DNA from 3 places in the Ancylobacter sp. IITR112 genome. Region 2 is predicted to be linked to each of the others. Evidence: predicted binding sites of a transcription regulator. Region 2 holds the regulator's gene; each other region holds the start of a gene.
The links. Region 2 encodes LexA, which represses DNA repair genes until DNA is damaged. Its sites were predicted from a motif close to TGTTCNNNNTGTGTTCNG; they were not measured.
Positions count from the first base shown of each region.

Region 1: the regulator LexA is predicted to act here: its motif matches at 3,917-3,934, upstream of AAC979_RS20215 (PA0069 family radical SAM protein).
Region 3: the regulator LexA is predicted to act here: its motif matches at 4,767-4,784, upstream of AAC979_RS10880 (putative DNA modification/repair radical SAM protein).

Region 1 is NZ_JBGCUS010000001.1:4,256,837-4,267,113, forward strand. Features, by position in the region: gene AAC979_RS20190 (ring-cleaving dioxygenase) at 1-930, shown strand, start outside; gene AAC979_RS20195 (alpha/beta hydrolase) at 988-1,620, shown strand; gene AAC979_RS20200 (neutral zinc metallopeptidase) at 1,722-2,615, shown strand; gene moaB (molybdenum cofactor biosynthesis protein B) at 2,624-3,184, shown strand; gene AAC979_RS20210 (glycosyltransferase) at 3,188-3,775, opposite strand; gene AAC979_RS20215 (PA0069 family radical SAM protein) at 4,130-5,245, shown strand; gene AAC979_RS20220 (VOC family protein) at 5,338-5,769, shown strand; gene AAC979_RS20225 (DsbA family protein) at 5,839-6,495, opposite strand; gene AAC979_RS20230 (DUF721 domain-containing protein) at 6,621-7,154, opposite strand; gene mutY (A/G-specific adenine glycosylase) at 7,221-8,315, shown strand; gene AAC979_RS20240 (CsbD family protein) at 8,398-8,586, shown strand; gene AAC979_RS20245 (site-specific DNA-methyltransferase) at 8,662-9,837, opposite strand; gene AAC979_RS20250 (FUSC family protein) at 10,037-10,277, shown strand, end outside.
Region 2 is NZ_JBGCUS010000001.1:1,750,785-1,761,061, reverse strand. Features, by position in the region: gene AAC979_RS08440 (ComEC/Rec2 family competence protein) at 35-2,452, shown strand; gene lexA (transcriptional repressor LexA) at 2,446-3,141, opposite strand; gene AAC979_RS08430 (GntR family transcriptional regulator) at 3,301-3,990, opposite strand; gene hpxZ (oxalurate catabolism protein HpxZ) at 4,075-4,461, opposite strand; gene glp (gephyrin-like molybdotransferase Glp) at 4,518-5,732, opposite strand; gene moaC (cyclic pyranopterin monophosphate synthase MoaC) at 5,743-6,228, opposite strand; gene trpC (indole-3-glycerol phosphate synthase TrpC) at 6,232-7,047, opposite strand; gene trpD (anthranilate phosphoribosyltransferase) at 7,057-8,082, opposite strand; gene AAC979_RS08400 (aminodeoxychorismate/anthranilate synthase component II) at 8,115-8,723, opposite strand; gene trpE (anthranilate synthase component I) at 8,945-10,277, opposite strand, start outside.
Region 3 is NZ_JBGCUS010000001.1:2,279,999-2,290,275, reverse strand. Features, by position in the region: gene carB (carbamoyl-phosphate synthase large subunit) at 1-1,271, opposite strand, end outside; gene AAC979_RS10890 (cupin) at 1,463-1,960, opposite strand; gene AAC979_RS10885 (UdgX family uracil-DNA binding protein) at 2,038-3,540, opposite strand; gene AAC979_RS10880 (putative DNA modification/repair radical SAM protein) at 3,537-4,751, opposite strand; gene AAC979_RS10875 (hypothetical protein) at 4,867-5,301, opposite strand; gene carA (glutamine-hydrolyzing carbamoyl-phosphate synthase small subunit) at 5,471-6,673, opposite strand; gene AAC979_RS10865 (GatB/YqeY domain-containing protein) at 6,926-7,381, shown strand; gene AAC979_RS10860 (AzlC family ABC transporter permease) at 7,421-8,137, shown strand; gene AAC979_RS10855 (AzlD family protein) at 8,134-8,442, shown strand; gene dnaG (DNA primase) at 8,549-10,277, shown strand, end outside.

The sequences.
Region 1 (10,277 bases), 2.5 Mb from region 2:
AACCGCAATGGCATCCATCATGTGACGGCGATCGCCGGCAATGCGCGCCGCAACGTTGAATTCTACACCAAGACACTCGGCCTCCGGCTGGTGAAGAAGACGGTGAATTTCGACGATCCCGGCACCTATCACTTCTATTATGGCGACGAGGCCGGTTCGCCCGGCAGCATCCTCACCTTCTTCCCCTGGGATCATGTCGCTCCCGGCCGGCTCGGCATTGGTGAGACGCAGGAGACCGCCTTCCGCGTGCCGGCGGCTTCCATCGGCTATTGGACGCAGCGCTTTGTTGAGAAGGGCGTGGCGCACAGCGCGCCGGTGAAGCGCTTCGGCGAAACCGTTCTGGCGTTCAAGGACCCGCACGGCACACGTCTGGCGCTGGTCGGCGTCGCCGGGACGGAGAACGAGCCGGCCTGGCTTGGCACCGACGTCCCCGCCGAGAATGCCCTTCGCGGCTTTCACAGCGTGAACCTGCTGCTGGCCGAGGCGGCCCCCACCGGGGCGATCCTCACCGACGTGTTCGGCTTCACGGAGGTCGGCCGCGAGGGCTCGCTGGTGCGCTTCAAGGCTGAAGGCACGGACATTGGCGGCATCGTCGATATCCATGAGGCCGGCGGCTTCCTGCCCGCCCGCATGGGCGGCGGGTCGGTGCATCACATCGCCTTCCGCGCGGCGGATGACGCGGCTGAGTTCGCCATGGTGAAGAAGCTGAACGAGAACCATGGCATCGCCACCACGGAGCAGAAGGACCGCAACTATTTCCGGTCCGTCTATTTCCGCGAGCCCGGACACGTCCTGTTCGAGATCGCCACCGACATTCCCGGCTTCGCCGCCGACGAGCCGGCGGCGAATCTGGGCGAGGCGCTGAAGCTTCCCGGCTTCCTCGAGAGCCGCCGCAGCCAGATCGAGGCCGTACTGCCCGAGATCGCCTGAACCTCCGGCGCCGCCCCACCCGGGCGGCGCCCCCCTGTTCCAAACGAGGAGGCCGTCATGACCGACGCCGCGCTGTCCTTCGTGCATCGTTATGAGCCCGCCCGTGAGGCGGGTATCGCTCCGTTGCTTCTGCTGCACGGCACCGGCGGCGACGAGAACGACCTGATCCCGCTCGGGGGCATGATCGCGCCGGGGGCTGCCCTGCTGTCCCCGCGTGGCAAGGTTCTGGAAGGCGGCATGCCGCGCTTCTTCCGCCGCCTGCGCGAGGGCGTTTTCGACGAGGACGATGTGCGCGCCCGCGCCGCCGAAATCGCCGGCTTCGTCACGGAGGCGCGCGCCGCCTATGGGCTCGCCGCGCCCATCGCTGTCGGCTTTTCCAACGGCGCCAACATCGCCGCGGCCCTGCTGCTGACGCATCCAGGCGTGCTCGCAGGGGCGGTGCTGATGCGCGCCATGGTGCCGCTGGCCGAGCCGCCGGCCGCCGATCTCGCCGGCCGCAAGGTGCTGCTGCTCTCTGGCGCGATGGACCCGATCGTGCCGGAAGAGAATGCCGCCCATCTCGCCAGCCAGTTGCGGGAGGCGGGTGCCTCGCTCGAACACCGAATCCTTCCGGCCGGGCACGGCCTCTCCCAGGCCGATCTCACGCTGGCCCGCGACTTTCTGCGGGCTCCGGCGCGAACGGCTACCTGACGGTTGCCACATCCGGCGGAACCCGATGCCTCCACGCGCATTGCTGCCACGGCGCGGGTGTTCCACACTTGCGCCGTGGCGCGTCCGCCGGGGAGGTGATCATGCGTTGGGAAGATTTCCGCCGGAGCGGCAATATCGAGGACCGGCGCGGCGGAGGTTTTAGTGGCGGCGGGATGGGCCGGGGAGGCCTTGGCATTGGCGGGTTGATCATTGTCGGCCTCATCGCCTGGGCCACCGGCATCAATCCGGCCGTGCTGATCGGCGGCGCTGAAATCCTGCTCGGCGACGGCAGCCCGTCCAATCAGACCTCCCCGCAGCGCCAGAGCGCGCCTCCCCGTAACCTCAGCGCCGAGGATCAGAGGCTCGGCGATTTCGCCGCCGTGGTGCTCGCCCAGACCGAGGATGTGTGGACGCCGATCTTCAAGGGCGAGGGCGCGACCTATCGCGAGCCCGGCATGGTGCTGTTCACCGGCTCCACCAGTTCCGCCTGCGGCGCGGCGGATTCGGCCATCGGTCCCTTCTATTGCCCGCGCGACCAGAAAGTCTATCTCGATACCTCCTTCTTCAAGGACCTGCAGCGGCGATTCAAGGCGCCGGGCGATTTCGCTGCCGCCTATGTCATCGCCCATGAGGTGGGCCATCACGTCGAGAACCAGATCGGCCTGTTGGAAAAAGTGCAGGCCCGCCAGCGCCAGGCCTCGCGGTCCGAGGCCAACCTCCTATCTGTTCGGGTCGAGCTGATGGCGGATTGTCTCGCCGGCGTATGGGCGCACCATGCCGATGCGCAGTGGCGCATTCTCGAAGATGGCGATATCGAGGAGGCGATGAACGCGGCCGCTGCCATTGGCGACGACCGGCTGCAGAAGCAGGCGCAAGGTTTTGTGGTGCGCGACAGCTTCACCCATGGCTCCAGCGCCCAGCGGGTGAAATGGTTCCGGCAGGGGCTCGACAAGGGCTCGCTGACGCAGTGCAACACCTTCAATGGCCCGATCTGAGAGAGATGATGACCGACGAGACGCCTTTCGTGCCGCTCTCCATCGCGGTGCTCACCATTTCCGACACGCGGACCCTGGCGGAGGACCGTTCCGGCACCACGCTGGCCGAGCGGATCGAGAAGGCCGGCCATCGCCTTGCCGACCGGGCCATCGTGCCGGACGATGTCGAGGCGATCCGCGCCAGCGTGGCCGGTTGGATTGCCGATGAGGCCGTGGATGTGGTCATCACGACAGGCGGCACCGGCTTCACCGGGCGCGACGTGACGCCGGAAGCGGTGGAGCCGCTGTTCGAGAAGCGGATGGAAGGCTTCTCCACCGTGTTCCACATGGTGTCCTTCGCCAAGATCGGCACCTCGACCCTTCAGAGCCGCGCCACCGCCGGGGTCGCCAATTCCACCTATGTGTTCTGCCTGCCGGGTTCGCCCGGCGCCTGCCGTGACGGATGGGACGAGATTCTGGTCCACCAGCTCGACATCCGGCACAAGCCCTGCAATTTCGTCGAGATACTCCCTCGCCTCGACGAACATCTCAAGCGCGGCAAGCTGCGCGTGCCCACCGGCACGGCGTGAGGTTCAGCCTTCTTCGGGAAGAAGAATCTGCGAGCGCAGCAGGACGAGGCGCTTGCGCCCGACGCGCCTTAGCAGGCGGCGATCGGCATGCGCGCCCGCGACGTGGCCGCCGAGCGCCTCATAAAGGCGGCGATGCAGCAGCAGCCCCTGTTCGGGGCGCGGTCGCCCGGTGAGGGCATGCCGCATCATCGCGGCGGCCTCCTTCACTCGCGGCGAGACGCCGAAGCCGTCCAGTGCCAGGCGAAAGGTCGCGGCCCGCCGCTCGGCGGCTCCGGTGCGTTCGATCTGGTCGGTGAAGCTGCGCACCTCGCGCGCCCAGCCCTCCTGCAGCAGGCCGGCCGGCTCCAGAAAAAGCAGCCAGGGCGCCCGCGCCGCCGCGGCGCCCGCGCGCAGCCGCGCGCCAGCATCCTCCGGACCCGCGAGATATTCGCAGCCGGCGGCATCGGCGATGTCCGCCACTTCCGGCGTATCGCCCGAATCGACCAGCAGCACTTCCCGCACCAGCCCGGCGGCGGCGCCGGGCACCAGCGAGGCGAGGGTGGGAATCAGCCGCTTGGCGCCTGCGCCTGTGGGAATGACGACCGAGATCACGCCGTGGCCACCCTTGATGATCCGGGTCTGGAGAAGGCCGGGGAGGCGCCCCAAGCCCTGACGGAAGAAGCTTTTCCTGCCTATCGCACCGCTTCGCCGGCGTATAGTCCGGGCGCGGCCGCGCTGTCGTAATTCAGTCAATGTTCTTGATATGTTCTCAATGCTGCGCTACAGAATGAGGCCAGCGCGAGAGATATCGTCATGCAACGCTCCGTTCCCGATCGGCCTTCCGCCCCGCCCGCGCCCGTGGCCGCCGCCTCTCCCCGGCATCTGGGCCGGCTGGCGCAGCAGCGACGCGACGCCCGCGCGAAGGAGCGGGCCGAGGCCGAGCGCGATCCCACCGGCCTGTCCGACATGGATGCCCTCGCGCCGCCGCCGATGCCGGGCTGGCTGGTGAAGACCGAGCGCCGGCGCGGGCGTGGGGCGCTCTCCAATCCGGCCGGGCGCTTTGAGCCACACAGTCGTGAGCGATTCGACGATGGCTGGCTGGAATTGGACGACCTGCCAGCCTTCCGCACCAGCGTGACGGTGGAGAAGCCGCGCACCATTATCAATCGCAACGATTCGCCAGATGTCGGTTTCGATCGCTCGATCAACCCTTATCGCGGTTGCGAACATGGCTGTGTCTATTGCTTCGCCCGGCCGACCCACGCCTATCAGGGCCTGTCGGCCGGGCTCGACTTCGAGACGAAGTTGTTCGCCAAGCCCGACGCGCCGGAGCTTCTGGCCAAGGAACTGTCGAAGCCCGGCTATGAGCCGCGCACCATCGCGCTCGGCATCAACACCGACGGCTACCAGCCGATCGAGCGCGAGTGGCGGTTGACCCGGCGTATCCTCGAAGTGCTGCGCGATTTCGGCCATCCTGTCGGCATCGTCACCAAATCGGCGCTGGTGGTGCGCGATCTCGATATTCTCGCCCCGATGGCGGAAAAGGGACTGGTGAAGGTTGCGCTGTCGATCACCACGCTCGACGCCAAGCTGGCGCGGCTGATGGAGCCGCGCGCCGCAACGCCCGCACGGCGGCTCGACACGCTGCGCCGCCTTTCTGAGGCCGGCGTGCCGACCGCCGTGCTGGTGGCGCCTGTCATACCCGCCGTCACCGACGCCGAGATGGAGCGCATCCTCGACGCGGCGGCGGCCGCCGGCGTATCGGAAGCCGGCTATGTCATGCTGCGCGTGCCGCTGGAAATCCGCGATCTGTTCCGCGAATGGCTGCTCACCCATTTCCCTGACCGCTACCGCCACGTGCTGTCCCTGCTGAAGGAACTGCATGGCGGGCGGGAATATGATTCCACCTTCGGCCAGCGCATGACCGGCTCCGGCCCCTATGCCTGGACGCTGGCCCGCCGCTTCGAGATAGCGGTGGAGAGGCTGGGTCTGAACCGTCGCCCGACGCGCCTCTCGACCCGTCATTTCACCCGCCCGCCGCAGAAGGGCGAGCAATTGTCGCTGTTCGGAGAGGGCGCATGAGCGGGAACATGGGGATGAGTCCGGACGTAAGAGGCGCGCCTGCGGCGCACGACGGCGCTCCCGTGTCCGAGCCGAAAGGCACGGCGCGCGCCATGCCGCCGCTGCAGCTCTCGCTGGTCACGCTGGGCGTCGCGGATCTGAAGCGCTCGGTCACCTTCTATGAGGCGCTGGGCCTTGTGCGACGGGTGAAGGAGGCCACCGGCGCCGCCTTTTTCGACGCCGGCGGCGTGGTGCTCTCGCTCTATCCACGGGTCGAACTCGCCGCCGATGCCGGCGTGCTGGCGGGCCGGCCCGGGGCGTTTGGCGGCATCGCGCTGGCCTGCAACCGTGCAAGCCGCGCGGAGGTCGACACCACGCTGATCCGCGCCGTGGCGGCAGGTGGCCGGGCGCTGCGCCCGGCGCAGCCCACCTTCTGGGGCGGCTATTCCGGCTATGTCGCTGATCCCGACGGCCACCCCTGGGAGATCGCCCACAATCCCGGCTTTCCCTTCGATGCCACCGGCCGCATCATGCTGCCGGACTGAGGGGCACGGCTGCCATAAAGGGCATGCGGCATCGGCCTTGGCCGACGCCGCCATGGGCAAGGGGCGGGCTCAGTTGCCGCCAAGCAGCGGCGCCAGTTCCTTGTCGAGCTGTTCCGGACTCATCGCACCCGACACCTTCTTGCCGTTGATGAAGAAAGTCGGGGTGGAATCGATGCCCAGCTCGGCCCCGCGCTTGGCCACCTCGTCGATCTGGCCGGCGAGCTTGGTGTCGTTGAGGCAGGCATTGAACTGCTCTTCGGTCATGCCGCTCTGCTTGGCGATGGCGAGCAGCGCCTGTGCCGGATTGTTCGAGAACGCCCAGTTCTTCTGGGTCTCGAACAGCGTGTCGGTCATCGGGTAATATTTGCCCTCGCCGCCGCAGCGCGCCAGCATGAACGCCGCCTTGGCGACGATGTCGAGCGGGAATTCGCGCAGGATGAAGCGCACCTTTCCGGTGTCGATATATTTCTCCTTGAGCACCGGATAGGTGGTCTCGTGGAAATGTGCGCAGTGGCCGCAGGTCATCGAGGCATATTCGACGATGGTCACGGGTGCGTCGGCCTTGCCGAGCACCTGATCGGGCAGGGCGCCCGGTGCCATGAGCTTGGCGGTGTCGACCGTCTGCGCCTCGGCGGCCCCGATCAGGCTGCCGCCCAGCAGACCGAAAGCGGCGAGAGAAAGGGCGAGGGTGCCCGCACCTTCGAGGAAGCGACGGCGGTCGATCATGGTCGGTCTCCAGAAGCAGCCGGACAGGCCCGCCGGCGTGAAAATATGTGTCCGCGCCTTGCGCCTTTCCCTAGCGCGTACAGCCCATGCGCGATCCTGGCAACGGGGGCCAGCCGGGACCTGCCTCACCGCTGCGTGAAGCCACGGTCGCCGCGGTGCCGCCGGGGCCGGCCGCCGCGCGTCTCGCGCGCCACCAGCGCGCCGAGCCGTGCCAGCGCAGCGGCGAGGGCGTCGTCCTCGAACGAACCCGCAATGGCGGCCAGGCGCTGGCGGGTGGCGCCGCATTCGGCTGCGTCCGGCTCCTGAAAGCGAAAGCGCGGGCGCGGGCGCGGCACCGGCCCCTGCTTCAATGCCAGCCGGCCGATGCAGCGCCAGCCGAAATAGCGGTTCACCCGGTCGATCACGATGGGCGCGTCGTGCTGCAGCTCGATGGCGAAGCCGCCCTCGACGCGGACATGCAGCACGCCCGGCTCGCCGCTCTCACCATGCGAGGGCCAGGCGAGCTTGATCGGCACAGCCCGCGCCGCCAGCGTCTCGCCGACAATATCGGCCCAGCGGGTGACGATCTCCACCGAGGCCAGCCCGCGCCGGCGGCAGCATTCGGCAATGGCGCTGTCGATGAGATCGGCGAGCGGGCGGGTGGGGGAACGCGGGGCCATTGTCACTCACGTCTTGCCCGGCGCGGCCGAAGCGGCCACGGTGCCGGCATTATCGCCGAGGATCGCATGCCTGCCGCCGCCAATCCAGCCATCGCTTACCCACCCTCGCCCGATCCGAGCGCGCTGCTCACCTGGTACGACCGCCACCGGCGGCGCCTGCCCTGGCGCGCTCTCCCCGGCGTACGACAGGACCCCTATCGCGTCTTTCTGTCCGAGATCATGCTGCAGCAGACCACGGTGGTGACGGTCGCGCCCTATTACGAGGCGTTTCTGCGCCGCTGGCCCGGCATCGCCGCGCTGGCTGCGGCGCCGCTGGACGAGGTGCTGTCCGCCTGGGCGGGCCTTGGCTATTACGCCCGCGCCCGCAATCTGCATGCCTGTGCCCAGGCGGTGGTCGAGCGTCATGGCGGCCACTTTCCCGCGACGGAAGCGGAACTGCTGGTGTTGCCCGGCATCGGCCCCTATACGGCGGCTGCTATCGCCGCCATCGCCTTCGAACGCCGCGCCGCTCCGGTGGACGGCAATTGGGAGCGGGTGCTGGCGCGGCTTTTCGCCGTGGAGGACGCGCTGCCCAAGGCCCGCCCCCGGCTGCGCACCCTGGCACTGAGCATTTTGCCGCAGGCGCGCCATGGCGATTTCGCCCAGGCGATGATGGACCTTGGCGCCACCATCTGCACCCCGCGCAAGCCCGCTTGTGCGCTCTGCCCATGGCAGGGCGCCTGCGCCGCCAGCGCCGGGGGAGTGCCGGAGCGCTATCCTGTCAAGGCGGCGAAGGCGGCAAGGCCGATCCGGCAGGGAGTCGCTTTCCTCGCCATACGCGCGGATGGCGCAGTGCTTGTGCGCTCGCGCCCGCGCAAGGGGCTGCTGGGCGGCATGAGCGAGGTGCCGTCGACTCCGTGGGAGCCGGGCGGGGTCGCCCATCCCGCTGTCCATGCCCCGTTCAAGACCGGCTGGACGGCGCTCAATGCCACCGTCACTCATGTGTTCAGCCATTTCGCGCTGGAACTCACACTCTGGCGAGCGGAGCTCCCGGCCGGACAGCCCGCGCCGGAGGGGCACCGCTGGGTGGCGCCGACAGGTTTCGACACCGAAGCCTTCCCTTCCGTCATGCGCAAGGTGCTGGCGCATCTCGAACCTTGTCCCCCTGGGCGGCGGGGATGACGCCGGCGTGAGTGAACCTTTCAGGGTGCGGATCGTTGTTCCTGCAAGCCGCTAGGAGCGGATGAAAACAGGAGATACGACCATGGGTAGCACGATGGACAAGGCTAAGGGCATGGGCAACGAGGCCATGGGCAATGTGAAGCAGGGCGTCGGCAAGATGACCGATTCCGAGCGTCTCCAGGCCGAGGGCAAGGCCCAGGAACTGAAGGGCGAGGCCCAGCAGGCCAAGGGCGAGGTCAAGGAATCGGTCAAGAAGGCCGGCAATCTCTGATCTGGGTGTATCCGACAAAACGAGGCCGCCCGCGAGGGCGGCCTTTTGCTGTGTGAGCCGTCGCGGGTGTGAACTCTACTCCGCCGCCATCGCCATTTCCGACCGCACCACGGCTCGGAGCGTGTCGATGGGGCGAAGACCCTCACGGGTGGCGATGTGCCAATAGGTCCAGCCATTGCAGGCCTCGATCCCCTGCGCCAGCGCCCCGGCGCGGTGGATCGAGCCGATCTGGCCCAGCCCGGGAGCCGTTTCCAACGACAGCGTGCCATCGGCGCGCACCAGAGCCCGCACCTTCGCCTTGGCGTCGGTCAGTAGCGTCCCCGGGGCGAGCAGGCCTCGCTCCACCAACGCGTTGAAGGCGATGCGCGGCGCCTCGCGCGCTGTCGGCGCCGGCACCAGCGCGAGATCGGGCAGCGGCTCGACCGCGTCGATGCGCGCCTGCGCGGCGTCGGCATAGGTGGGGTCGCGCTCGATGCCGATGAAATGGCGGCCCAGCCGCTTGGCCACCGCTGCCGTCGTGCCGGAGCCGAGGAAGGGATCGAGCACCACGTCGCCGGGCCTGGAGGCGGAAAGAATGACGCGGGCCAGCAGGGCTTCCGGCTTCTGCGTGGGGTGCACCTTATAGCCGCTGCCGTCCTTCAGCCGCTCATGGCCGGAGCAGATCGGGAACAGCCAGTCGGAGCGCATCTGCACGTCTTCATTGGCCGCCTTGAGCGCTTCGTAATTGAAGGTGTAGCCCTTCGCCCCCGGCTCGCGCGCCGCCCAGATCAGCGTCTCATGGGCATTGGTGAAGCGCCGGCCGCGGAAATTAGGCATCGGATTGGTCTTGCGCCAAACGATGTCGTTGAGGATCCAGAAATCGAGATCCTGCAGCAGCGCGCCGACGCGGAAGATGTTGTGATAGGAGCCGATTACCCACAGCGTGCCGGTGGGCTTTAGCACCCGTCGCACCGCCAGCAGCCAGGCGCGGGTGAAGGCGTCATACGCCTCGAAACTGTCGAATTTGTCCCAGGCGTCGTCCACCGCGTCGACCCGGCTGTCATCGGGGCGCTTCAACTCGCCCTGAAGCTGGAGATTATAGGGCGGATCGGCGAAGACCAGATCCACCGAGGCGGCGGGGAGCCGTGACAGGGCGGCGACACAATCGCCGCGAAGGATGCTGTCGAGGGGCAGTTGGGAGGAGAGGCCTGCGGGGCGGGCAATGCCGGATCGGGGAGCCCGGCGGGTCTCCCCGTTGCGAACGACCTTCATGAACGCTCTACCCTACTCGTAACGGACGCAACGGAACTCGTGTATCCACAATCTCCGACGGACAGGGTAAAGACCGGGTAAAGCGATGCCGCCAAATCGACATTCATCTCCGCTTGCTGCTTCGGCGCCGTTCCCGCGCTGGCATGGCGACGGGCTCGCCGGCCGCTCGCTGCGCTTCACAGCGACGATCATGGCGCCCATGGCCGCGGGGCTTGCGCTGCACCAAAATTACTGGGTCGGCTATGCGCTGCTCACCTGCATCCTCGGCTTCACGCTGGATACGGGCGGCACCGCCGCGCAGCGCGCGGTGCTTTTCGCCACCGCCGGCCTGGTGGTGCTTGCCGGCGCGGCGCTCGGCGCCGGTGTGGCCGGCCATCTCTGGCTCACCGCGATGGCGGTGGTGGCGGCCGCGGCGCTCTATGCGCTGGTGGAGGCGGTGC
Region 2 (10,277 bases):
GAGCACATCGCAACGGGCGCAGGGGCGTCGGGGCATGCACGGGCCGCCGCAGCAGGGACCGGATGACGCGCCGCGCCGGCGGGCTCGGGCGGCGGCGCTCGGGCCGGCGCATCCGCGCGGGAGGTTCGTTACCGATCTCCAGCCCGAACACCTGTTCGCTGTGGCGTTGGGGCGACTTTCGGCGGGTCTGGCGGCGGCGCTGGCGCGCGAGCTCGACGACCGGCGCGGCTTCCTGTACCTGCCCATCGGCTTTGCCTCCGGCGCAGCGCTGTATTTCGCCGCGCCTGATGAGCCGATGGCCTATGCCGGCTGGCTGCCAGTCATCGGCTTCGCCGGCCTCGCCTTTCTGGCGCGGGCGCGGCCCGTCGCCTTTCACCTGCTCGCGCTCCTTGCCGTGCTATCGGCCGGCTTCGCCGTGGCGGCGCTGCAGGTGCGTCTGATGGCGCATCCGGTCCTGGGAACGACGCTGAATGCGGTCGCGGTGAGCGGCTATGTCGAGGCGGTGGAATTGCGGCCGCGTGGCAGCCGTATGACGCTTGCGGTGACGCGGCTGGAGCGTGCGCACGGCGATCCGCTCACGCGGGTGCGCGTGACGCTTGCCGGGCGTGATCCGCCGGCGGTCGGTAGCCATGTGAGCCTGCGGGCGACGCTGGAGCCTCCGCCCGGCCCGGCCTATCCCGGCGGGTTTGATTTCGGGCGGGCGATCTGGCTCGATGGCATTGGCGCCACCGGTTATGCGCTCGGGCGGCCGCAACTCTCCCCCGCTCTCGGCCCGCCGCCGGCGGGGCTGGCGCTCACCACCTGGCTCGATCGCACGCGCCGGGCCATCGCCGCCCGCATCCGCGCGGCGCTGCCCGGGGAAGAGGGTGGGGTGGCCGTGGCGCTGGTGACCGGCCTGCGCGACACGGTGCCGGAGGCGATTGAGGAGAGCATGCGCGTCTCCGGCCTGTCGCATGTGCTGTCCATTTCGGGTTTGCACATGGCGCTGGTCGCCAGCACCGTGTTCTTCCTCGCCCGCGCGCTGCTGGCTCTGCTGCCGGAACTGGCACTTTATCGACCCATCAAGGCCTGGGCAGCGCTGCCGGCCATGGCGTCGGCGAGTTTCTATCTTCTGCTGTCCGGCGCCGAGGTGGCGACCCAGCGCGCCTATGTGATGACGCTGCTCGTGCTGGCGGGAATCGTGCTCGGCCGCCCGGCGCTGACGCTGCGGACGCTCGCCGTGGCGGCGCTGGGCCTGCTCATCCTCTCGCCCCGCGCGGTGCTCGACCCAGGGGCGCAAATGTCCTTCGCGGCCACGCTGGGGCTCGTCGCGGCCTATGAGCGCTTCGGCTTTCTCTTCACGCTTGCGCCGGCCAAGGCGGGCCGCTGGCTCAGCGTGCCGGGGCGCTATATCGCCGGGCTGGTGCTGGCCTCGCTGGCGGCGGGGCTTGCGACAGCGCCCTATGCCGCTTACCACTTCCAACGCCTCGCCCCGCTCAGTCTGCTGGCCAATCTTGGCGCCATGCCGGTGGTCTCGTTCATCGTCATGCCCGCCGGGCTTGCCGGGGCGGTGCTGATGCCGTTCGGTTGGGACGATCCGGCCTGGCGGCTGATGGGGTGGGGCCTTGCCCGCATGCGCGACATCTCCGATCTGGTCGCCGCGCTGCCCGGCGCGGATCGCGGCGTGCCGGCGATGCCGGCCGCCAGCCTCATCGTCATCAGCCTCGCACTCGTGGTGCTCTGCCTCGCCCGCACCCGGCTGGTCGCGCTGGCGCCGGTACTTGCGCTTGCCGGCCTCGCCATCGCGTCCATGGCGCCGCGGCCCGATCTCTTTGTCGATGCCGAGGCACGGACCGTGGCGGTGCGTGGCCGCGACGGAGTCCTCGCCTTCATGGGCGACCGTGACCGCGGGGTCGACCGGCGCTTCGCGGTGGAGCAATGGCTGGGCGCGGATGGGGCGAGATCGCGCTTCGGCAGCCGGGACCTGACAACCGCCGCGGCCTGCGATCCGCTCGGCTGCACGCTGCCTCTGCCGGACGGGCGGCTGGTGGCTCTGTCCCGTGACCGGGAGTCGCTGGAGGATGATTGTCGCTTGGCTGCCGTGCTGGTGACGCCTTTCGCACCGCCGCTCGACTGCCCGGCGACAATCATCTACCGCGACGCGCGCATGTCTCCCGGCGCCGTCGCCGGCACGCTGCGGCAGGATGGAAGCCTTGCCCTGATAACGGCGCGCCGGTCACCGGGCACACGGCCATGGGAGCCCGCCGCCGTGCCTCCGCCATCGCCATCGCCACTCTCGCGACGGGGCGCGACACCCGGGGCGGGCGGTCGGGACGATACAGGCCGCACCATCTCCTCGCCGCTTGGGACGTTTGCGGGGTCACCGACGGGTCTCCCGGTCCCTTCTGACGTCAGCGAGCGCGTGCCTGCCTTCGACCCGGAGACTGCAGCACCCGGGGACGACCCTCAATAGCGGCGGAAAAGCCCGACCAGCTTGCCTTGGATACGCACCCGATCCGGACCGAAAATGCGCGTCTCATAGGCCGGGTTTGCCGCCTCCAGCGCGATCGAGGCGCCCTTGCGGCGCAGGCGCTTCAGCGTGGCTTCCTCATCGTCGATCAGCGCGACGACAATCTCGCCCGTGCTGGCGGCGTCGCATTTGCGGATCAGTGCCAGGTCGCCGTCGAGAATGCCTGCTTCGACCATCGAATCGCCGCGCACTTCCAACGCGAAATGCTCGCCACCCGACAGCATTTCCGGCGGCATGCTGATCGTGTGGTCGCGCGACTGGATCGCGGAGATCGGCGTGCCGGCGGCGATCCGGCCCATGACCGGGATCGGCACCACGCGGCGCTCGGAATCCTCGTCCGATACCGGCCGCACCTTGCCGAGACTGCCTTCGATGACATTGGGCGAAAAGGTGCGGGCCAGCCTCGGGGGCTGGGTGTCCTCCGGCAGGCGCACAACCTCCAGCGCCCTTGCCCGGTTCGGCAGGCGGCGGATGAAGCCGCGCTCTTCCAGCGCGGTGATCAGCCGGTGAATCCCTGACTTGGAGCGCAGGTCCAGCGCCTCTTTCATCTCCTCAAAGGATGGGGGCACGCCATCGCGCTGGAGGCGTTCATTGATGAACAGAAGCAGCTCATGCTGTTTGCGGGTGAGCATCGAGAGAACCCCGTCTGCCGGGCCGGCGCCGGTACGAAACAAATCACGAACAAAGACTAGCCGTTCCTATTGTGTTCTACAATGGGTAAAGAGAGATTAAACGGCGACGCGGGCCTGTTTTGGCAATTGCGGCTTGATCCTGGCCCATGCCCGCGCGTGTCACAGCGTCTGGGCGTACTGCTCATAGGCGTCGTGGACGATCGCGATGTGGTCACGCATGGCGCCGCCGGCGCCATCGCGGTCGCCGCGCTGGATGGCGGTCACCACCCGGTCATGCTCGGCATGGGAGAGGGCGAGACGCCCCAAGGCCCGGAACTGGGCGCGGCGGAAGGGCGAAAGCCGGCGCCGTGTGCCGAGCGTCAGTTCGATAAGGTAGTCATTATGGCTGCCGGCATAAATCGAGGTGTGGAACTGTTCATTGGCCTCTCGATAGGCGGCAAAATCGCCCAGCCGCATCAATTCCCCCATGTCGGCGTGCAATCGCTCCAATTGCTGGCGCTCGGGCGGCGTCATCTTCAAGGCGCACAGTCCCGCGCAAAGCGCTTCCAGTTCGGCCATCACCTCGAACATGTTCTGCAGCCGGGCGACGCTGGGGCGCGCCACCACGGCGCCGCGATGCGGGCGGGCGTCGACCAGACCGGAGGCGACCAGTTCGCGCAGCGCTTCGCGGACCGGGGTGCGCGATACACCGAAGCGGGCAGCGAGCGCCGTCTCGTCAAGCGAGGCCCCCGGCGGCAGCGTTCCGCGGGTGATCTCGTCGGCCAGTTGCATGCGCAGCTCCTCGGCGCGCGTTTTCCGGCCGGTGCGGGCTGAAGGATCGGGCGGGAGGCGGAGAGGCAGCACGGTCATGAGCGCACAGAAAACCCATTCGGCCGCCCGCATGCCGGAGAGCCGTGCTCATCCATATCCCTGCGGCTCGGCGTCACCAAGAGTTCACACAGGCTCGTCGATGACACTTACATGGGCGGCGACGACCTTCCAGCCTTCCGGCAGGCGCCGCCAGGTCTGCATCTGGCGACCTACCCGACCCGGGGTCGCAGGCCGCCGGAACAGTGTGGAGGCGACCGCCATGTCGCGGCCATAGGTGGTGATGACGGTGCCTTCCAGCGTGCGCGCGAGGCCCGTCGGCGGGCGCGCAGCGCGGAAGGCGCGGATCGCTTCGATACCGTAAAGGTTCTCGCCGCCGCCATAGCGGATGGTGCGTGCATCATCCCAGAACAGCGCGTCGAGCTCAGCGAGGTCGTTTTCGACCAGCGCGCGCTCGTAACGCTCGAAGGCCGTGCGGACCTCCGCCAGCACCTCCGGAAGATTGATCTCCATGGCCGCCCCTCATTTCAACCGTTCGTGGCCGAGCACACAGGCGCGACGGGGCGGCGTCAATCCTCCAGCCGCAGAATCTCGCACATCTCGCCAGCCTTGGCGGCCGGAGCATGCGGGCGGCGAACAAGGAGAGCATCGGCGCGGGCGAGCTGGCGCAGCATGGAACTGTCCTGCACCGGCAGCGCCCGCACCAGCGGCAGCCCCTCGGCGTCGCCGACGATTTCGGCGCGCTGGAAATCCATGCGCTGCTCATTCGCCGACACGTCGCTGGCGAGCCGAGCGGGCTCAAGCGCGGGATGGGCCGGCACCGGCAGTCCTTGCAGGGCCTTGATCAGCGGAACCAGGAACAGCAGCGCGCACACATGCGCCGAGACCGGGTTGCCCGGCAGGCCGAGCACCTGCGTCTGCGCGCCTCGGCCGAACATCAGCGGCTTGCCGGGCCGCAGCGCGATCTTGTGCACGGCGAGGGCGATGCCCTCGGCGGTGAGCGCCGGCGCGATGAGGTCGTGGTCGCCGACCGAAGCGCCGCCCGTTGTCACCAGCACGTCGAAGCCGCCGTCCAGCGCGGCGCGCACGCCGGCCCGCGTTGCCGCCATCGTATCACGGAGAATGCCGAGATCGGCCACCTCGGCGCCGGCGGAGCGAGCCAGCGCGGCGACGGAATAGATATTGGAAACAATCACCTGATGGGCCTCGGCGCCTTCGCCAGGGCGCATCAGCTCGTCGCCGGTGGACAGGAGCGCGACCCGTGGCCGACGCACCACGCTTACCTTCGCCACATCGCCCGCCGCGACCAGCGCGAGGTCGCGGGCGCGTAGCCGGTGCCCGGCGGGGAGCAGCGTCTCGCCGGAAGCGAAGTCGCCGCCGGCGCGGCGGATATGGCGTCCGGGTGTCGCTGCCTCGGTCAGGGTTGCGGAGTTGCCATCGCGGACCGTGTCTTCCTGAATTACGATGGCGTCGGCGCCCTCGGGCAGCACGGCGCCGGTGAAGATCCGTACCGCCGTGCCGGGCCGAACGGGGCCGGAGAACGGCCGTCCGGCGGCGGATTCACCAAGGATTTCAAGGGTGACGGGCACATGCGTGACGTCGTCCGCGCGCACAGCGTAGCCGTCCATGGCGGAAACGTCGGCGCCCGGCGTGGTGCGGCCGGCGACCACCGGCGCCGCCAGCACGCGGCCGGCGGCGGCGTCCAGCGGCACGGTTTCGGCGCCGAGCGGCGCGGCGGTGGAGAGAAGGAGGGCCAGCGCCTCCTCGACCGGCATCAACGCCATGTTTCTCTCCTCAATCCGCCTGCCAATGCCCTGATCTTCCACCGCTTTTCTCAAGAAGGCGGACATTGCCGATCCGCATGCCCCGGTCCACCGCCTTGGCCATGTCGTAAATGGTGAGGCAGGCCACGCTGACGGCGGTGAGCGCTTCCATCTCCACTCCGGTCTGGCCGCTGGTGCGAACAGTGGCGTGGACGATGAGGCCAGTGAGACCAGCCTCGGGAGTGATCTCGACCGCGACTTTCGAGAGCAGCAGCGCATGGCAGAGCGGGATCAGCTCATGCGTCCGCTTGGCCGCCATGATGCCGGCCAGACGCGCCGTGCCGATCACGTCACCCTTCTTGGCGTTGCCGGAGAGGATGAGCTCCAGCGTCTCCGGCCGCATCGTCACTTCGCCCACGGCCACCGCCACGCGGTCGGTCACCGCCTTGTCGGCGACATCCACCATGTGCGCGGCGCCGGCGGCGTCGAGATGGGTGAGGCGAGGGGCGTCGCTCATCGCTCAGCCGGCCGCACGGGCGGGCGTGGCCGGGGCGAGCAGGGCGCGCGTCGCCGCTGCCACATCCGCCTGCCGCATCAGGCTCTCGCCGACGAGGATGGTTCCGATGTTCACCTGCGCTAGGCGGGCGATGTCGTCCGGGGTGAAGATGCCGCTTTCGCCGACGATCACCCGGTCCGCGGGAATGCGCGGGGCGAGGCGTTCGGAGGTCGCCAGCGTCACGTCGAAGGTGCGCAGATTGCGGTTGTTGATGCCGACCAGCTTCGCCGGCAACCTCAAGGCGCGGTCGAGCTCGGCGTCGTCATGCACCTCGACCAGCGCGTCCATGCCGAGGTCGTGCGCGGCCTCGACCAGGTCGCGCGCCAGCGCGTCATCGACCGAGGCCATGATGACGAGGATGCAGTCGGCGCCCCAGCTACGTGCCTCGACCACCTGATAGGTGTCGTAGAGAAAGTCCTTGCGGAGCGCCGGAAGCGCGCAGGCCGCCCGCGCGGCGACGAGGAATTCCGGCGCGCCCTGGAAGGAGGGGCGGTCGGTGAGGACGGAAAGGCACGCCGCCGCACCTGCCTCATAGGCTTTCGCCAGCGCGGGCGGATCGAAATCGGCGCGGATCAGCCCCTTGGACGGGCTCGCCTTCTTGATCTCGGCGATCAGCGCGGTGCGGCCCGCCGCGATTTTCGCCTCGATGGCGCGCAGGAAGCCGCGCGCGGGCGGCTGCGCCTCGGCCTCGGCGCGCACTCCGGCAAGCGGGCGCTCGCGCTTGGCGGCGGCGATTTCCTCGCGCTTATAGGCGCCGATCTGTTCCAGAATGTCCGCCATGGCGCGCTCCTATTCCGCTGCCGCCAGCGCCGAGGCGGCGATCAGCCGGTCGAGCGCCGCGGCCGCATGGCCGCCGGAGAGGCTGGCGCGGGCGAGTTCCAGCCCGGCGCCGAGCTCGTCCGCCTTGCCGGCGACAACCAGCGCCGCCGCCGCATTGAGCAGGGCGACATCGGCATAGGCGCTCGGCTCGCCGGCCAGCACGGCGCGCAGCGCCAGCGCATTGGCGGCGCCGTCGCCGCCCTTCAGAGCCTCGGGCGTCGCGCGGGCGAGGCCGAATTCTTCCGGCGTGATCTCGAAGCTGCGGATGGCGCCGTCCTTGAGCTCCGCCACATGGGTCGGGCCGGTGGTGGTGATCTCGTCGAGCCCGTCGGAGCCATGCACCACCCAGGCATGGGTGGAGCCGAGCGTGCGCAGCACCTCGGCGATGGGCTCGACCCAGGTGCGGGCGAACACGCCGACCATCTGCCGGGTCACGCCCGCCGGGTTGGAAAGCGGGCCGATCAGGTTGAAAATGGTGCGCGTGCCCATTTCCACCCGCGTCGGGCCAACATGCTTCATCGCGGGGTGATGGGCCGGGGCGAACATGAAGCCGATGCCGGCCTCGCTTATGCAGGTGGCGATCTGCTGCGGCGTCAGGTCGATCTTCACGCCCAGCGCCATCAGCACGTCGGCGGCGCCAGATTTGGAGGAGAGCGCGCGGTTGCCGTGCTTTGCCACCGGCACGCCGGCCCCGGCGACGATGAACGAGGCGCAGGTGGAGATGTTGTAGGAGCCGGAGGCATCGCCCCCGGTGCCGACCACATCGACCGCCTCCGCCGGCGCGTCCACCCGCAGCATCTTGGAGCGCATGGTGGTGACGGCGCCGGCGATTTCCTCGATCGCCTCGCCGCGCACCCGCAGGGCCATGAGGATGGCGCCGATCTGCGAGGGCGTCGCCTCGCCCGACATCATCACGTCGAAGGCGGCGGCGGCTTCCGCGCGCGTCAGCGTGGTGCCGGTCGCCAGCTTGCCGATGATGGGCTTGAGATTGTCCATATGGCTCTGCGCCCCCGCCTGTTGTGCCGCGCTCACGCCGCCCGCTCCCGGCCGGGGCCGGCATTCCACGCGCGCGCGAGATCGAGGAAATTCTTGAGAATGGTGCGGCCGTGCTCGGAGGCGATGCTTTCCGGGTGGAACTGCACCCCGTGCACCGGCAGCGTTCTGTGCGAGAGGCCCATGATGAGGCCATCATCGGTCTGCGCCGTCACCGCCAGCGCCTCCGGCAGCGTGTCGCGCTTGACCACCAGCGAGTGATAGCGCGTCGCCTTGAGCGGGCCGTTAATGCCGCGAAACACGCCGTCATTGGTGTGGCTGATCTGCGAGAGCTTGCCGTGGATCGGCTGGGGTGCGCGCACCACATCGCCGCCGAACACCTGACCGATGGCCTGATGGCCAAGGCAGACGCCGAATACCGGCACGCCGTCCTTGGCTGCGCGCTCGATCAGCGCGCAGGAGATGCCGGCCTCGTTGGGAGTCGCCGGACCGGGCGAGATGACGATCGCCTCGGGCTTGAGCGCCATCGCCTCGTCGACGGTGAGCGTGTCGTTGCGGCGCACCTCCACCTCGGCGCCGAGCCCGCCAATATAGTGGACGAGGTTCCAGGTGAAGCTGTCGTAATTGTCGATGAGCAGGATCATCGTGCGTCCATCCGCCGGCCGCATGCCGGCTGTGAGAAGGTCTAGGGGCTGTTCCGGCGCGGGGTCAAGGCATGTGCTCTGTCATCCCGGCCGAAGCGCAGCGAAGAGCCGGGATCGCGCTTCGCTGCGCCGCTCCCGGCTCGGCCTTGCACCGTCCGGGATGACGCTTATGGCGTCACCAGCCCCGCCATCGCTCGCGCCGCACGCCGCCCATCATCGCCTCACTGCCCCCGTCCGGCCCGGGCGGCGAAGCGCACGGCCTCCTCGCCGGCGCGGAACAGCGCCTTGGCCTTGTTGACGCATTCCTGCTGTTCGCTCTCCGGCACGGAATCATAGACGATGCCGGCGCCGGCCTGCACATACATCCGTCCGTCCTTCACCACGGCGGTGCGCAGCACGATGCAGGTGTCCATCTCGCCATCGGCGCCGAAATAGCCGATGGCGCCGGCATAGATGCCGCGCTTGTCGCGTTCCAATTCGTCGATGATCTCCATCGCCCGCACCTTCGGCGCGCCGGACACCGTGCCGGCGGGGAAGCCGGCGGCGAGTGCGTCCAGCGCGTCGCGGCGCGGGTCGAGCGCGCCTTCGACATTGGAGACGATGTGCATCACCTGGCTGTAGCGCTCGATGAAGAAGCTGTCGGTGACTTCGACCGTACCGATCTTCGCGACGCGGCCGACATCGTTGCGGCCGAGATCGAGCAGCATCAGGTGCTCGGCCCGCTCCTTCGGATCGGCCAGAAGTTCCTCTTCCAGCGCCTTGTCCTCATGCGGGGTGGCGCCGCGCCGGCGGGTGCCGGCGATGGGGCGGATGGTGACGGTGTCGTTACGCAGCCGTACCAGGATTTCCGGGCTGGAGCAGACCAGCGAGAAGCCGCCGAAGTTGAAATAGACCAGGAAAGGCGCCGGGTTGATCCGCCGCAGCGCCCGGTAGAGCGAGAAGGGCGGCAGAGTGAAGGGCGCCTCGAAGCGCTGCGAGAGCACGACCTGGAAGATGTCGCCGGCGCGGATATATTCCTTCGCCCGCTCGACCATGTCGCGATAGGCCGCCGGCTCGGTGTTGGACTGCGGCTCCACCGCCTGATGGAACGCGTCTTCCGAGGGCAGATTGGGCAGCGCGCTGTCGAGCGCGGCGACCACCGTCTCCAGCCGCTCGCGCGCCGCTTCATAGGCGGCGGTGGCGGCGACCTCCGGGGTCGGCCGGACGGGGGTGACGACGGTGATCTCGTCGCGCACCGCGTCGAACACCACCATGACGGTGGGGCGGATGAAGATCGCATCCGGCACGTCGATCACGTCGGGCTTGGGTGCGGGCAGACGCTCCATCTGCCGCACCATGTCGTAGCCGAGATAGCCGAACACGCCCGCCGCCATGGGCGGTGCGCCCTCCGGCAGGTGGATGCGCGATTCCGCGACCAGCTTGCGCAGCGAGACCAGCGGCTTGTCCGGGCACGGCGTGAAGGCGTCGCGGTCGGTGGCGGCGTGGCGGTTGATCTCCGCCGTGTCGCCATGGCAGCGCCAGATCACATCCGGCTCGATGCCGATCATGGAGTAG
Region 3 (10,277 bases), 530 kb from region 2:
AGGCCGAGGCCCTCGATCTCGATCTCGTCGAGCCCGGTCAGGCCGGTTTCCAGCGAGCGCAGCGCCTTCTGCAGCGATTCCTGGAAGGTGCGGCCGATCGCCATCGCCTCGCCGACCGACTTCATCGAGGTGGTCAGGGTCGGCTCGGCGCCTGGGAACTTCTCGAAGGCGAAGCGCGGAATCTTGGTGACGACATAGTCGATGGTCGGCTCGAACGAGGCCGGGGTCGCGCCGCCGGTGATGTCGTTGGCGATCTCGTCCAGCGTGTAGCCGACGGCGAGGCGCGCGGCGACCTTGGCGATGGGGAAGCCCGTCGCCTTGGAGGCGAGCGCCGAGGAGCGCGAGACGCGCGGATTCATCTCGATGACGATCATCCGCCCGGTTTCCGGGTCGATCGCGAACTGCACGTTGGAGCCGCCGGTCTCGACGCCGATCTCGCGCAGCACGGCGAGCGAGGCGTCGCGCATGCGCTGATATTCCTTGTCGGTCAGCGTCAGCGCCGGGGCGACGGTGATGGAGTCGCCGGTATGGACGCCCATCGGGTCGATGTTCTCGATGGAGCAGACGATGATGCAGTTGTCCGCCTTGTCGCGGACGACCTCCATCTCATACTCCTTCCAGCCCAGCACGCTCTCTTCCACCAGCACCTCATTGGTGGGGGAGGCGTCGATGCCGCGCTCGATGATCTCGATATATTCGGACTTGTTGTAGGCGATGCCGCCGCCGAGCCCGCCCATGGTGAAGGAGGGGCGGATGATGGCGGGAAGGCCGACCTCTTCCAGCGCTTCCAGCGCCTGCGGCAGGGTCTTGATCTGGCGCGAGCGCGGCGTGTCGAGGCCGATCTTGGTCATCGCGTCGCGGAACAGCTCGCGGTCCTCGGCCTTGTCGATGGCCTCGGCGGTGGCGCCGATCATCTCGACATCATACTCATCGAGCACGCCCATCTTGCGCAGCGACAGCGCGCAGTTCAGCGCGGTCTGCCCGCCCATGGTCGGCAGCAGGGCGAAGCCGCCGGGGATCGCGTGGCGTTCCTTGGCGATGATCTTGGCGACGATCTCCGGCGTGATCGGTTCGATATAGGTGGCGTCGGCCAGGTCCGGGTCGGTCATGATCGTCGCCGGATTGGAATTGACCAGCACGACGCGATAGCCCTCGGCCTTCAGCGTCTTGCACGCCTGGGTGCCGGAGTAATCGAACTCGCAGGCTTGCCCGATGACGATGGGGCCAGCGCCGATGATGAGGATGGTGGAGATATCTGTGCGTTTCGGCATCGGATCCCGTGCGGCTCGCGCATTGGTCCGGGCGCACGAAAAAGGACGCGCTGTGCGACGCGTCCTTGGGCGGACCCGGATTGAACTTTCTGGGCGAGGTCACGCCCCGCAATTGGGGGCTTCCCTTAAACCAGATTCCCTCGGGGGGGAAGGGTTGAGTCGGGAGGTAGCCCTGCGCGCCGCGCGCAGCCCTATCCCTTCCACAGACGGGTGAGCGCGCCCTGCGGCCCGCCTACGGGATCGCCGGGCGGCAGTGGCACCTGCGTGACGGCGTCCAGCGCGCGGTGCAGCCCGGCCGCGTCCGGCCGCTCGATGTCATAGTCCTGCCCCGGCGGGTAGGCGCCGACGATGACGAGATCGGGGCTGGCGGCGATCCGCTTGTGGCCGGTGCCGGCGGGCAGCACCAGCACGTCGCCGGCCGCCAACTCCAGTTCTGCCCCGCCTTCGCCGCCAATGAGAAGACGCGCCGAGCCGCGGGCGAGCGCCAGCGTCTCATGCGCGGTGGAATGAAAGTGATGGAAGTCGAACACTCCATCGCGCCAGCGGCATTCCCAGCCGGTCGCGTTGATGTGCGCTTCGATCCGCTCGGCATCAGCGGGGAGGGCGGCGCGGTAGATCAGGACCGGAAGCGTCGGATTGTTCGGCACGCCGCCGGACGGCGGGAACAGGTGGGCTTCGGGAAGGGGCATCGCTCTCTCCGCGTCGGCGGCCAGCGCCGGACCGTGCCGGTTTCAACCCTGCGTGCCGGCGGTGGTTCCCGCCTGTTTCACGCCGCTCCCGCCAGCGCCTTTGCCGCTGCCAGATCAGCGACGAAGGCGGCATAGGCCGCGTTGCGGGCGCTCGCATCCCGTAGGCGCAGCAGATAGGAGGGGTGGAAGGTGAGGTAGCCGTCATGCGCGCCCAAGCGGTGGGGGCCGCGTTCGCGCGTCACCGCCAACGCCGTGCCGGTCAGCGCCAGTGCCGCCGTCCCGCCGAGCGCGACGACGAGGCGCGGGCGGACGAAATCCAGCTCCTTCTCCAGCCACCAGCGATAATGCTTCACCTCGCCGGCGGTCGGCTTCTGGTGCAGGCGGCGTTTGCCGCGCGGCACGAATTTGAAGTGCTTCACCGCATTGGTGAGATAGACCGCCTCCCGCGTGAGGCCGGCCTCGGCCATAGCCTTCATCAGCAATTGCCCCGCCGGACCGACAAAGGGGTGGCCTTCCTCGTCCTCCTGGTCGCCCGGCTGCTCGCCCACCAAGGCGAGGCGAGGGTGGAGCGGCCCTTGGCCCAGGACGGCGCGGGTGCCGCCGGTGAGGAAAGCGGGCGAGGCGGCGATAAGGGCGTTCAATTCCTTGAGGCTACCTGGTGCCTGCTGCGCCATCGCCGCCACCGCCTTTTGCGGGTCGCGCTTGCGCGGCGCGGCGGCCTCGCGCGCCAGCATGTCGGCGACGCGGGCGGGGGCGCTTTCGAGCAGCCCGGGAATGAGGCGGGCCTCAGGCAGATTGGGCCAATATTTCTTCGGCATCTCGGTCCGCATCATCGACGGGTTGGCGCGGGCCGGGTTGAAGGCGCTGGCGTAATAGGCAAGCCAGCCTTTCTCGAAGCCGTCGCCCTCCGGCAAGGTGGGCCGGCTTGCGGGCGGGCCGAAGGCGAGCGTGTGCTCCTTCCAGCCCACCGTGCCATGCGGGGTGAGGATGGCCCAGTCCATGGCGGGAAAGCGGGTGCGGAAGAACGGCGCGGCGGCCTCCAGAATAAAATGCTCCGGCTCGAACCAGGCGACGAAACGCTCCCGCCCGTCCTCAATGCCCAGCGCCTTGAAGCGCACGAAGGCGTGCATCTTGTGGATGTCGCGGCGCACCGCCTTCGCCATCCGCCCGAGACGATGCACCAGCGGGTCCGCCGGATTGTCGGCCAGTTGCCGCTCGCCGTGCGTCACGCGCCAGATCAGCGTGTAGAGCAGGGCGAAGCGCGCGGGATCGTTGTGGCAGAGCACGAGATCGGCCAGCGTCGCGACCGCGCGGGGCAGGGAGAGGGCCGGCGCTTCGTCGGGCGCGATCCCCGGCGCCTCGGCTGGCGTGGTCCCCGGCGCTGGGCTACCGAAAAGGTCGCCGCCGCCTTCCAGCACCGGCTCGCCCGGCGCCGCCATCCGCCAGACGGCGTGCGCCGGCGGTATCTCCGCCGCCACCAGCGCCCGCACGGCGGCGCGGAATCCGGCGCGGTCGGCGCCGAAGCGCAGCACCACCTCGCGGATGTCGCCCGGCGCGCTGCTCGCCTCCGCCACGCTCACGCGAACAGCTCCAATTGCCGCGCCGGCGGAGCGAGACGGGCGCGCAGGTCCGCTCGGTCGGTGAACTTCAGCGGGTGATGGTCGGCGGTGATGAGGAAGGCGCGCGCCCGTCTCACTCCCGTACTGACGCGGGCGATGTCGTCGAGCGTCAGCCTTGTCTGGCGTCGCGCCCGCAGGATGCGCTCGACCGCCCGGGCGCCGAGGCCGGGCACGCGCAGCAGCGCCTCGCGGTCGGCGGCGTTCACGTCCACCGGGAACTGCTCGCGGTGCTTGAGCGCCCAGGCGAGTTTGGGGTCGATGTCGAGATCGAGCATGCCGCCCGCACCGCCCGCGGCGATTTCCTCGACGGAGAAGCCATAGAAGCGTAGCAGCCAGTCCGCCTGGTAGAGCCGGTGCTCGCGGCGCAGCGGCGCGGCTTTCACCGGCAGCACGCGGCTGGCCTCGGGAATGGGACTGAAGGCGGAGTAATAGACCCGCTTGAGGCCATAGCCGCCATAAAGGCCGGCGCTCGTTTCCAGCACCGCCGCGTCGGTGGTGGCGTCGGCCCCGACGATCATCTGCGTGCTCTGCCCGGCGGGGGCGAAGCGGCGCTTTTCCGCGCGTGCCTCGGTGATGCGCTCATGCATCTGGCCCATTGTCGCCTTGATGCCCGGCGCATCTTTTTCCGGCGCCAGCTCCTTCAGGCTGATGGCGGAGGCGAGTTCAATGTTGACCGAAAGCCGGTCTGCCCACAGTCCTGCCTGCTCCACCAGCCAGGGACTGGCCTCGGGAATGGCCTTGAGATGGATATAGCCGGCGAAGCCATGCTCCTGCCGCAGCCGCCGGGCGACGAGCATCATCTGCTCCATCGTGTAATCGGGCGAGCGGATGATGCCGGAGGAGAGGAACAGCCCCTCGATATAGTTGCGCTTGTAGAAGCCGAGAGTGATGGCCACCACCTCCTCGACCGAGAACCGCGCCCGCCGCACATTGGAGGAGCGCCGGTTGATGCAATAGGCGCAGTCGAAAAGGCAGTAATTGGTCAGCAGGATTTTCAGCAGCGACACGCAGCGCCCGTCCGGCGTGTAGGAATGGCAGATGCCCATGCCGGTGGTTGAGCCGATGCCGTCCTTCTCCGCCTTGCGCCCGCGCGCGCCCGAGGAGGCGCAGGAGGCATCATATTTGGCGGCGTCGGCGAGGATGCCGAGCTTGCTCTTCAGGGTATCGTCCACGTGGAATTCCTCCCACGTTCACTTTATGTTCCTGATTTGATCGTATCAACCCGCTGAAAATACCGTCGGCTGCTCCGCCCCGCCGGAGTGGGGCGGCGCGCCTGGGCGAGCGGGCTCACTTCGCCTTTTTGAACAGACCGCAGGACACCGCGTTCCAGGTCGGCAGCGCGTCGACCCAGCACAGTTCGAGCTTGTCGTCGACAAGGCGGCCCTGCACCGTCCCGCTGTCGCCGGACATCAGGATTTCGCGGTTGTCGAAGCGGATGACACCGACCAGCGCTTCGCTCTTGCCCTGCGGCCCGGTGGCGCGGCCGTGGAAGGCGCGGCCTTCCTGCGCGTCAATGGTGTAGACGAAGGCCTGGGCGGGCGTGCCGAAGGTCGGCTTGGGCAGGTCGTCGAAATATTTGTTGCTGGTGCCGACGCGGGCGGCGGCGAAGTCCTCGTCGGCGAGCTGCCAGGTGCCGGTGAGGTCGGGCGGGCTGTCGGCGCGGGCCGCGCCCATGGCGAGGACGGAAAGGCTGAGCGAGGCGAGGAGGAGGGCGGTCTTCATGGCGGGCTCCCGAACGCGGCGGCCCTTTGGCGCGTCGCCATCCGGCCCCGCGCGGCGCGGGCAGGGACGCCGCCGGGCTCCCGCGCCGCCCGCATGGTGACAGGCCCTGATGCCAGCGCAATGACCCTCAACGGCGCGACGGCCGGTGAGGGTCAGCGCGGGCGGCGCGTCACGCCGCCTTGTTCTTGGCGATCAGCTCGACGAAGCGGTCGAACAGGTAATGGCTGTCCTGCGGGCCGGGGCTGGCTTCCGGGTGGTACTGCACCGAGAACACCGGCTTGTCGGTCAGCGCGATGCCGGCATTGGAGCCGTCGAACAGCGAGACATGGGTTTCGGTGGCGCTGGCCGGCAGGCTGTCGCGGTCGACGGCGAAGCCGTGATTCATCGAGGTGATCTCGACCTTGCCGGTGGTCATGTCCTTCACCGGATGATTCGCCCCATGGTGGCCCTGATGCATCTTCACCGTGCGCCCGCCGACGGCGAGGCCGATCATCTGGTGGCCGAGGCAGATGCCGAAGGTCGGCACGCCGCGCTCGATGATGTCGCGGATCACCGGCACCGCATATTCCCCCGTCGCCGCCGGGTCGCCGGGGCCGTTGGACAGGAACACGCCGTCCGGCTGCAGCGCCATGATCTCCTCCGCCGTGGCGGTGGCGGGCACCACCGTCACCTTGCAGCCGGCGCGGGCGAGCAGGCGCAGAATGTTGCGCTTGATGCCGTAGTCGACGGCGACGACATGGTGTGCCGGGGCGGTCTGCTGGCCATAGCCGTGCGGCCAGGTCCAGGTGGTTTCGTCCCAGGTGAAGCGCTGGGCGGTGGTGACCATCGGCACCAGGTCCATGCCCTCCAGCCCCGGCCAGGCGGCGGCTTCCTGCTTCAGCGCGGGGAGGTCGAACTTTCCGTTCGGCGCATGGGCGATCACCGCGTTCGGCATGCCGCCGTCGCGGATCAGCGCGGTGAGCGCGCGGGTGTCGATGCCGGAAATGGCGATGATGCCGCGCGCCTTCAGCCAGGCGTCGAAATGCCGTGTGGCGCGGTAATTCGACGGATCGGTGATGGCGGAATGCAGCACCACGCCGCGCACGCCGGAGGCGCCGGCCATGGAGATGGTCTCGACATCTTCCTCATTGGTGCCGACATTGCCGATATGCGGAAAGGTGAAGGTGATGATCTGCCCGGCATAGGACGGATCGGTCAGCACTTCCTGATAGCCGGTCATGGCGGTGTTGAAGCAGACTTCGCCCACCGCGTGCCCCGTGGCGCCGAGGCCGAAGCCTTCGAGGACCGTGCCATCGGCCAGGACGAGGACGGCGGTCGCGACCGGCTCGGCCCACACGTCATCGCCGGAGTGCTGTTCAGCGCTACCGTTCATTGATCTTGTTCCCTGTCATCGTGTGCCCTAATTAGTCCGTTGCCGCGCCGGATGCCAGTCTTCACGCTGCGTATCTGGCCCACGAATTGCGGATGGCTGCGCCCGGTTCCGGCGCGCGGCGCCTGTCGTGGAGGGGCGGCAACCGCCGGAGGGGGCCAAAACCCCGCGGGTGATCATCCATTGGCGCGTGCGGCGTACGGCCCCGAATCGGGCGCCGACGCCGGCTCGCGGATTGCAGGAAGGCTGGCCAACGTGCTGCGCGACGACATCAACACCTCGCTGAAAGAGGCCATGAAGGCCCAGGACAAGCGCCGCCTCGGCACGCTGCGTCTCGTCAATGCCGCGATCAAGGACCGCGACATCGAGGCGCGCGGCCATGGCAAGGACCCGCTGTCCGACGATGAAGTGCTCGGCTTGCTCACCAAGATGATCAAGCAGCGCGAGGAATCGGCGAAGGTCTATGAGGAGGCCGGCCGCGCCGACCTCGCCACGCAGGAGCGTGAGGAGACCGCGATCATCCAGTCCTTCCTGCCGGTGCAGATGACCGAAGCGGAGGCGCAGGCCGCCATCGCCGCCGTCATCGCCGAGATCGGCGCGCATGGGCTCAAGGACATGGGCCGCACCATGGCGGCGCTGAAGGAGCGCCATACCGGCGTGATGGATTTCGCCAAGGCCAGCGGCACGGTCAAGGCGCTGCTCACCGCCTGATCCGCCCCCGCGGCCGATTTTCCCCTGCCCGGTGGTGCCATGTCCTCAGCCTCCCAAGCGCCGGCCACGCTGACATGGGCCGGGTGCTGGCGCGGGGCGCGGGTGATTCTGCCCGTGCTGCCGCCCGTCTTCGTGTTCGGTATCGCCTTCGGCATTGCCGCGCGCGGCGCGGGGCTGGAAGGCTGGCTGGCGGCGTTCATGAGCGCGGTGGTGTTCGCCGGCGCGGCGCAGTTCGCCGTGCTCGACCTGTGGACGGCGCCGGTGCCATGGCTGCCGCTTCTCGTCGCCACCTTCGCCATTAATGCCCGCCACATCCTGCTCGGCGCCTCTCTGCGCGCACTATGCCGGGGACTCCCGAGCTGGAAGGTCTATGGCGCGATGACGCTGCTGAGCGATCTCAACTGGGCGGCGCTGATCGCCGCCGAGCGCAAGGGCGAGCGCGATCTCGGCTATCTCGTCGGCGGCGGGCTGCTGATGTGGGCGTGCTGGGTGGCGGCGACCGTCATCGGCGCAGTCGCCGGCGGGCTGACCCTGGACGATGTGAAGACCTATGCGCTCGACCTCGTGCTGGTAGCGTTCTTCGCCACCACTCTGGTCGGGCTGCGGCGCGGGCGGGTGGACGATCTGCCCTGGCTGGTGGCCGGCGCGGCTGCCATGGGCGCGGTCTGGTTCCTGCCGCCGAACTGGCATGTGATGGTGGGCGGGCTCGCCGGGGGACTGGCCGGCCTCATCCGAGACGAGCTGAAGCGCTCATGAACACCTCGCAGGCGCTGCTCGTCGTCTTCGCCATGGCGCTCGTCACCTATGCGACGCGGGCAGGCGGCATTTTCCTCGTCGGCTTCGTGCCGATGTCGGCCCGCACCGAGAACTTCCTGCGCTATCTCGCCGGCGCGGTGCTGGTGGCGCTGGTGGTGCCGGCGACGGTGCGCGGCGGACCGGAGGGCTATGTCGCGGTCGGCGTCGCCATCCTTGCCCGGCTCGTGCTGCGCAGGGCGCTGCCGGCCATCGCGCTCGGCATTCTCGCGGCGGCGCTGTGGCGCGCCTATATGGGAGCGAGCTGAGGCTGGGGACAGCGGGGACGGCGCCGCCCGTGGGCACGGTTCTTGCCGCAGTGCCCGCTGATGCTGCTAGGCTTTCCGGCCGCCCTAACGGTTGAGTTCACCCTCCATGCGCTTTCCGCCCTCGTTCCTCGACGAGATACGTGCCCGCCTCCCGCTGTCGGAGGTGGTGGGAAAGCGCGTGCAATTGAAGAAGCAGGGGCGGGAATGGCGTGGTCTGTCGCCGTTCAACCCCGAGAAGACCCCGTCCTTCTATGTCAACGACCAGAAGGGCTTCTATCACTGCTTCTCCTCCGGCAAGCATGGCGACCAGTTCGACTTCCTGATGGAGGTCGAGGGGCTGCCCTTTCCGGAGGCGGTGGAGCGGCTCGCCTCCATGGCCGGCGTGCCGATGCCGGTGCAGTCGCGCGAGGAGGAAAAGCGCGAGAGCCGGCGCAAGACGCTGCACGAGGTGATGGAACTCGCGGCGCAATATTTCGAGGCGACGCTGCAGGGCCGGGCCGGCGCCAAGGGGCGCGGCTATCTCGCCGATCGCGGCCTCGGCCCGGCGGTGCAGAAGCGCTTCCGCATCGGCTACGCCCCGCCGGATCGCTTCGCGCTGAAAGAGGCGCTGGGCGGGCGCGGCGTCCCCGTCGAGGATATGGTCGAGGCCGGGCTGCTGATTTCGGCCGAGGACATCGCCATCCCCTATGACCGCTTCCGCGACCGGGTGATGTTTCCCATCACCGATCTGCGCGGGCGCGTCGTCGCCTTTGGCGGGCGGGCGCTGGAGAAGGACGTGCCGGCGAAATACCTCAACTCGCCGGAGACCCCGCTCTTCCACAAGGGCGCGCTGCTCTACAACGCCTTCAACGCCCGCACGGCGGCGCATAACGGCGCCGCCGTCATCGCGGCGGAAGGCTATGTCGACGTGATCGCCCTGGTCGAGGCCGGCTTTGCCGGCGCGGTGGCCCCGCTCGGCACCGCGCTGACCGAGGAGCAACTGGCGCTGCTGTGGAAGATGGCGCCGGAACCGGTGCTGCTGTTCGACGGCGACAAGGCCGGCCGGCGCGCCGCCTTCCGCGCGATGGACCTCGCGCTGCCGCATCTCAAGCCCGGCATGAGCCTTTCCTTCGGCCTGCTGCCCGAGGGACAGGACCCCGACGATCTGGTGCGCGCCGGGGGGCGCGAGGCGGTGGACGCGGTGCTGGCGCAGGCCCGCCCGCTGGCGGACGTGCTGTGGGCGCGCGAGATCGAGGGTGCGAGCGTCGACACGCCGGAACGCCGGGCGGCGCTGGAAGCGCGGATCGGCGAGATCGTGAAGGTCATCGCCGACGAGACGGTGCGCAAGCACTACCGCGCCGAGCTGATGGACCGCTTCCGCCGGCTGTTCGCCCCCGTCGCTGGGGTGGGCGAGGGCGGGCGCCGCTCGGCCAATGACTATTCCGGCTATGCCGGCCGCTTCGCCGGCAAGGGTGGGCGCCGTCCGGGCGCGGGGCGCGGCCTGCCGGGGCGGGCGGCGGCGGGGGAGGCGATGCGCCGCTCGGCGCTGGTGCGCGGCGCGGCGGCGGAAATGCCGCGCAACGAGGCACTGCTGCTGTTCGCGCTGATCAATCATCCCTGGCTGATCGACCAGTGCGCCGAGGAACTCGCCGCGCTGTCACTGCAGAACAAGGAGGCGGCGGAACTGCGCCGCGCGCTGCTCGACGCCCATATCGAGGGCGAGACCGAAGCCTCCGAGCGCCTGGCCGCGCGGCTGGAGGCGCAAGGCCTGGCGCCGCTGGTGGAAAGGCTTGGGCGCATGGCGGTGGCGCGGCACGACTGGCCGGCCTTCTCCGATGCCGGGCGGACCGATGTGG